Linked DNA regions of Blastopirellula marina. Each later gene encodes a partner of the first gene's protein in a complex. Links are inferred from orthologs where the notes say so. Each region holds a gene or a part of one and is shown in the gene's direction. Other genes may lie near its edges. The genes, in order: C5Y96_RS22410 and C5Y96_RS17650.

The links.
Region 2: the proteins of C5Y96_RS22410 (region 1) and C5Y96_RS17650 are in contact, whole or in part, in a crystal structure (PDB 5UE9), measured with the Lactococcus lactis proteins. The link is inferred for Blastopirellula marina from one-to-one orthologs. Residues at the interface, in WP_023189152.1 of Lactococcus lactis: Leu4, Gln5, Ala47, Ser48, Met49, Leu50, Leu51, Arg52, Arg53, Met95, Leu98, Arg223, Met224, Ala225, Cys226, Ile228, Gly229, Ala230, Cys231, Tyr232, Ala233, Val235, Glu236, His237, Asn243, His244, Ala245, Lys247, Glu250; in WP_025017116.1 of Lactococcus lactis: Gly25, Phe27, Phe29, Glu32, Tyr33, Lys35, Tyr36, Lys48, Phe56, Thr60, Pro61, Arg62, Val63, Ala64, Glu65, Thr66, Ala67, Ser68, Gly69, Met70, Ile74, Gln77, Pro223, Glu251, Phe274, Ala275, Pro277, Phe278.

The regions. Positions count from the first base shown.
Region 1 is NZ_PUIA01000069.1:469,257-472,505, forward strand. What follows is about bases 1-2,931. They hold C5Y96_RS22410 (dihydroorotate dehydrogenase electron transfer subunit), read left to right. Parts: upstream 1-1,005; coding sequence 1,006-1,857; downstream 1,858-2,931. Other genes in these bases: C5Y96_RS22405 (pseudouridine synthase), read left to right, coding at 12-980; rpsT (30S ribosomal protein S20), read right to left, coding at 2,058-2,336; C5Y96_RS22420 (tetratricopeptide repeat protein), read right to left, coding at 2,409-2,931. Also shown: more of C5Y96_RS22420, read right to left, coding at 2,932-3,249.
Region 2 is NZ_PUIA01000057.1:136,701-140,000, forward strand. Bases 319-3,300 are described here. They hold C5Y96_RS17650 (dihydroorotate dehydrogenase), read left to right. Parts: upstream 319-1,341; coding sequence 1,342-2,259; downstream 2,260-3,300. Other genes in these bases: C5Y96_RS17640 (HU family DNA-binding protein), read left to right, coding at 353-784; C5Y96_RS17645 (hypothetical protein), read left to right, coding at 928-1,146; trpS (tryptophan--tRNA ligase), read left to right, coding at 2,393-3,300. Outside these bases: C5Y96_RS17635 (YkgJ family cysteine cluster protein), read left to right, coding at 1-15.

The DNA.
Region 1 (3,249 bases):
CTGCTGGCCCCATGCCTGGTTCATCGTCATCGCTGATTCGTCTCCATAAACTCCTCGCTGAAGCCGGGATCGGTTCGCGCCGCAAGTGCGAAGAAATCATCCAGGAAGGACGCGTCGAAGTCGACGGAGAATTCGTCACCGAACTGGGCACCTCGGTCGATCCTGCCAAGCAGGAAATCATGGTCGACGGCCAGCGAATTCGTGCTCGCCGCAAGCAATATTTCATCCTGAACAAACCGGTCGGCGTGGTCAGCACCAACTTCGACCAGGCAGGGCGTACCCGTGTGATCGACCTCGTCCCGCAGGACGAGCGGCTGTTCACCATCGGACGTCTCGACCGCCAGAGCGAAGGGCTGATCATCATCACCAACGATGGTGAACTGGCCAATCAGCTGGCTCACCCACGCTATGGCGTTCCCAAGACCTACCACGTGGAAGTCGCCGGCTCGGTCTCGGTCGAAGAGATCAAGATGATCCAAAGCGGCGTCTACATCGCCGAGGGCTTCGTCAAAGCGGAAAGCTGCCGCCTGAAACAAAAACGGGGCAAAAGCTCGATCCTCGAGATCGTCCTCCGCGAGGGAAAAAACCGCGAAATTCGCCGTCTGCTCGCGAAAGTAGGGCACAAGGTGCTGCGTCTGAAGCGAATCTCGATCGGCCCTCTCAAGCTGGGGGAAGTCCCCGCCGGCTCGTTCCGCGAACTGAAGCCCTCGGAAGTCAAAGCCTTGCGAGACGCTTCCGCCGCAGGTGCCGCCAAGGGGACTCCTAAGCGCAAGCCTGCCGGCCGACGTACCACCGGTACCAGCCCCGCCAGCCGTCCCGGCAAGACCGCCGTCAAAAAGGGAACGACGTTTCGCGGCGGCAAGAAGAAGACCAAAAAGAACTCCAAGCAGTCGCCTGCTGCCAGCGAATCGCGTCGTGGCCAAGGGCGAGCCGTGAAGCAGAAGCAGGCTTCCAAGAAGAAGCAGATGCGCCGCAAATAGAGCCCGATCAAGGATTGCCAGGCCCATGTCCCAGTTTCAATTTCAGGCGACTTCGATCGTCGAAAACGTCCCCCTCTCGGCCCGCATCTATCGCGTTCGCTTCGAGGCCCCCGAGATCGCCGCCAAGATTCGGCCAGGGCAGTTCGTCATGGTCCGCATTGCCAACTGCTTCGATCCACTGCTGGGACGTGCCTTCGCCCTGTACGACGTCATCGCCGGTGAAGATGGCCAGCCCAAGTACGTCGACGTCGTTTACCAGGTCCACGGCAAGCTCACCACGCGGCTCAAACAGCTCGAACAGGGGCAGAAGCTGGAAGTCTGGGGCCCGCTGGGCAACGGCTTCACAATCCCCGAGACCGACCACCTGATTCTAGTGGCCGGCGGCATCGGCCAGACACCGTTCCTGGCAGTCGCCAAGCAGGTTCTCGGCCAGCAGTCTTACGGTACCGAGCAATTCACCACCAGCAAACCTAAAAAGGTCACGCTGTGCTACGGGGCCCGCTCGTTCGCGGATTTCGCCGGGCTTGATGATTTCAAGGCGACCGGCATGGATGTGAAGATCTGCACCGACGACGGCAGTGCAGGGCACCACGGCCTGGTGACCGACCTACTGCAGCAAGCCATCGCCGAAGACCTTGGCCTCGCCCAGGTGCTGTGCTGTGGCCCTGAGAAGATGATGGAAGCGGTCAGCGAGCTTACCACCGAGCAAAAGGTACCGTGCCAGGTTTCGTTGGAAACACCAATGGCATGCGGTATCGGCATCTGCTTCACCTGCGTGGCCCCAGTTCGCCAGGAAGACGGCAGCTGGGACTACAAACGAACGTGCGTCGAAGGACCAATCTTCAACGCATGCGAAATCGCCTGGGAGCATGCCTGACGCTTCAGGCGGCCGCAAAAAAATAAGAGCGTTCCTCCTTAGCTTGTGCCGCAGGCACGCGCGACCCATGTTCCCGGCTCGAACAAAGATGGGTGCGAAATAGCTAGAGAACGCTCTGGCAGTATCTGCATATTGGTTTCGCCGACCCAGAGTCGATTCCCTGGGTCAGCCGAAACTCAGATATCAGCACCAACAGGCTACTAGGCAGCAGCCTTGTCCTTGGCGGACTTGATGTGATGATTCAGGCGCGACTTCAGACGCGAGGTGGTCTTTTGGTGCAGAACATTCTTGGCACCAGCCTTGTCCAGCTTCTTGACCGTTACGCGGAACAGTTCGTCTGCCTTTTCGAATTCCTTGGCCGCAACAGCTTCCCGAACCTTACGGATCGAGGAACGAATCGCGGACTTAATCGCGCGATTGTGGTTACGGCGGATAACATTCTGGCGAAGACGTTTTTTGGCGCTCTTGGTATTAGGCATGATTGAACCGGGTAATCGGAAACGAACAGTCCTTTGTCAGACTCTTAATAGAAGCTAATCATCATGCCGGATTTACTTGAGTTTGTCTAGCCGTCGCTTCACATCTTTGTAGGCTGGATCCAATTTCTCGAGCCTTTTCAGATACGTGGTGGCCGAAGTCCACTCTTTAAGCCCCTGGGCGAGCACGCCGGCTCGGTACAAAAGGAGCTTCAATCGCTCGGAACTTAAGCTGTCAGAATAGTTTAGGGCTTCTTCGTAGGTCTCCATGGCCGTCACAAACTTCTTCCGGGCCTGCAGACACTCTCCCTTGCCCAGGTAGCAAATTGCTAAAAGTTTTTCATCCGCCAGCGAGATTTCGTCGAACAGCTGCTCGGCCTGTTCGTAATTTCCCATTCGTTTGAGCCGCAAGCCGAGCTCGTATTTGATCATTAAATCGTCCGGATGACGCTCGTTTCGCTTGGCATAGATCTCCAGTTCCAGGCGGTGGAGGTCGTTTTTGGCCGTTTCAACCAGTTCCAGAAGTTGGGGACTCGACTGGGCCGAGGCCTGGTTTTCGGCCATCTTGTACCGATGCCGAGCCTTGTTGATCAGCAGGTCTTCCCGCTTTTCGGTTAGCTCGAGCGAATCGCCAAAATGAGCCTGGGCCTCTTTCCAAACCGCCTCGGCCTCGAAGTACTTTTCTTCGGTGACCCACAAATCGATCAACTTCAGATAGTTTTCCAGTTGATCGGGGTCGGCTTCGATCTTGGCTTTCAGCTTCTGCTTCTCATTCAGTTCGATCTTCGTGGCCGGTCGTTCCTGCACTTCCGACTTACGGTCCCCTTCTTCGTGGGCGGCTTGTCGGCGGCGAACTTTGGCGGCATCGGCCGGATCAATTCGGTTGGTAACCGTCGCCAGACCTTTGGCTCGACGT
Region 2 (3,300 bases), on another replicon or contig:
GAGATCCGAATTTGAGGAATTTTCGGGTCCAACTGACCGGTTTCGATTGAAGATTTACCGATTATTCCGTCGATAACGATTGCACGGAGACCGGTACGTTCGAACGGCGAGACTGAAAAGTCTTGATATTCGCTTGAAATTACGGCCTCTGGTACCTTGGATCTTTGAAAATTGGATAGTTCGGAGAAGCCTGAAAAAGGGTAAAAGTCAAGTTGCCTGCATCGCGTTAAATATGCGCAAGCTGAGAATGAGCTTGACTCTAGTGCTTGTGGCACTTACACTTGGAGCAATTGCTGACGGAAGTCTGGAAAACTTACGACAACTCTATTCATCCTCGTGTGGGAGTCGCCTCGTGACCAAAAAAGAGATTGTGAAGACGATTTCTGAAGAGATCGGGCTCACACAACTCAAGACAAAAGAGATCGTCCAGAAGACGTTCGACGCCATTGTGACTACCCTCGTTGAGGATGGCCGCATTGAGCTGAGGAACTTCGGGGTTTTCGAGGTCAAGAAGCGTGCTGCTCGCAAAGCCCGCAATCCGCGAACAGGTGCAAAGGTTGATGTCGACGAAAAGTACGTCGTCACCTTCAAGCCTGGCAAGGAGATGGAAGAAAGGGTTCGACAGCTGGAAGAGAAGGACCGACAGGGCCGACTCGAAGCCGAGCAACAATCGGCACCACCCCAGCAGCAGCCTTATTCCCCTCCCCAGTCGAATGACTCGCCTGGTTACCCATCGGCTTACCCTAATCCACCGAGCTCTGGGCCCGGTGACTACGGTAGCTAGGCTCAGTGGCAGTTAAGCTGCCGCAGCCATTCAGGCAAAGTCAGGTCTCTCCGAACTCTCCAAGATTCAATACCCTTGGACGATCGATAAATGAACGCAAACGGTCAGGACGACCGCTTCATAAGTTTCACGGAGGAAATGAGATGCGTAACTTCATCATCGCTTTGCTGCTTGGATTCGCCCTGATGAGCAACACCGGTTGCTTCTTACCCATTTACTCGGCTGACCCAAGTGTTCGTACGACCGAATTGATCTACACCTCGGAAAACTTGCGACACGTTTTGGAAGAATGGCAACGCATCTGGTTCCTCGACCAGCCTAGCCACTTGGCTCCATATCGTACCCACGGCGGCATTATCTAACGCCGTACCGCACGAAAATCTCCGAAACCGTGAAACGAGACACCACCGGTCTGCCTTTGCGCAGACGGGTGGTGTCTTTTCGTTTACGTTCTGTTACTCGGCCCTCGTTGCGAGATTTACCCTGCCCCGATACGATTGGCTTAGCTTTCTGCGGTAAAAACCGCTTTCAATCGATTCTTTCGCCAACGTAATCGCATGTCTGTTGATCTTGCCGTTCAGTTGGGGCGTCTCACGCTCCCCAATCCCGTTTTGGTCGCCTCCGGTACGTTCGGATACGCGAAGGAAATGGCCGGCATTGTCGACCTGGCCAAGCTGGGCGGTATTTTGCCGAAGACAATCACCAGCAGCCCGCGTCCTGGCAACAAGCCCTGGCGGACGGTCGAAACCACCGGTGGGATGCTCAACAGCATCGGTCTCGACAATGACGGCATCGACTACTTCATTGCCAATCACCTGCCTTATTTAGGGTCGCTTGGCTCGCCGCTAGTCGTCAGTATCGCCGGTAAAACGAAAGAAGACTTCGTCAGCATGGCAGCCCAGCTAGGTGAGCACGCCCAGGTTGCGGCCATTGAATTAAACATTTCGTGCCCCAATGTCAGCGGTGGCATCGACTTCGGGACCGATCCAGCAACTTGCGAAAAGCTGGTAGCTGAGGTTCGAGCGGCATGCCCTCATCCGATCATTGCCAAACTAACCCCCAACGTCACCAGTATCGCAGCGATCGCCAAAGCAGCCGAAGCTGGCGGAGCAGACGCGGTTTCGGCTATCAACACCGTCCAAGGGATGGCAATCGACTGGAAACGAAAGAAGCCCATGCTCGGCAACGTGATCGGTGGCCTATCGGGGCCGGCAATCAAGCCGGTCGCCCTGCGGTGTGTCTTTCAAATTGCCAAGGCAACGAACGTCCCGATCATTGGCATCGGCGGGATCAGCACTTTAGACGATGTCATGGAATTCCTGGTTGCAGGGGCGACGGCTGTGCAGATTGGTACAGCAAACTATTTCGATCCCACGCTCTGCAATCGCGTGATCGATGAGTTGCCTGGCGCACTCAGCACGCTTGGGGCATCTAGCGTCAAGGAAATCGTCGGAACGCTACAACTCCCCTCGTAGCCCTCGGGCATTTCTTCACCACCGTGATAACCGCGGCCCCGTTCGCTTCCCCAGGGGTGACACTTTCCCCCTTTGTCCGTCATAATATCACGCTGCTTTTGACTTTGTTCCTCCCAGTAATCTGACAATATCCATGCGTGTTCTTTCCGGTATTCAGCCGACAGGACGTCCCCACTGGGGCAATTACTTTGGTGCGATTCGGCAATATATCGACCTGCAAGGCAACGAGCAGTCGTTCTACTTCATCGCCAATCTGCATGCCCTGACCACGGTTCGTGACCGCGACAAGCTCGAGCAGGCCACCATCGACATGGCCCTCGATATCTTGGCCCTCGGCCTGGACCCCGATCAGGCAACGCTGTTTGTACAGTCGGATGTCCCTGAGATCAGTGAACTGTGCTGGATCCTAATGACAGGAACTGGCATGGGCCTCTTGGAACGCTGCGTCAGTTACAAAGACAAGAAGGACAAGGGACTGAAAGCAGACGCAGGTCTGTTTACCTATCCTGTGCTGCAAGCCGCCGACATCCTGGGGTACGACTCTGACGTCGTCCCCGTCGGGCAAGACCAGGTTCAGCACATCGAAGTCACGCGCGACATTGCCCAAAGCTTTAATCATCAGTTCGGTGAAGTCTTTGTGCTACCCAAGCCGAAAGTGCTGGACGCTTCGGCCAAGGTCCCTGGCACCGACGGCGAGAAGATGTCCAAGAGTTACGGCAACATCATCGAATTGTTCGAGCCACCGAAGCAGGCACGCAAGAAGATTATGCGGATCGTGACCGACTCGCGACCGATGGAAGACCCCAAAGATCCGGAAACGGACCACCTGTATCAGCTATACTCGCTGTTTGCCGAGCCGGAACCGCTGCAGGAAATGGCCGATCTTTATCGCAAAGGAGGCTTCGGCTATGGCCACGTAAAAAAGGCCTTGGCCGATGCATCCGAAGCCTATTTCGCCGAGGCTCACCAGCGCCGTGCTGAACTGGTTGCCAATCCGGCTCGCTTGAAAGAGATTCTCGGAGATGGTGCCCAGGTCGCGCG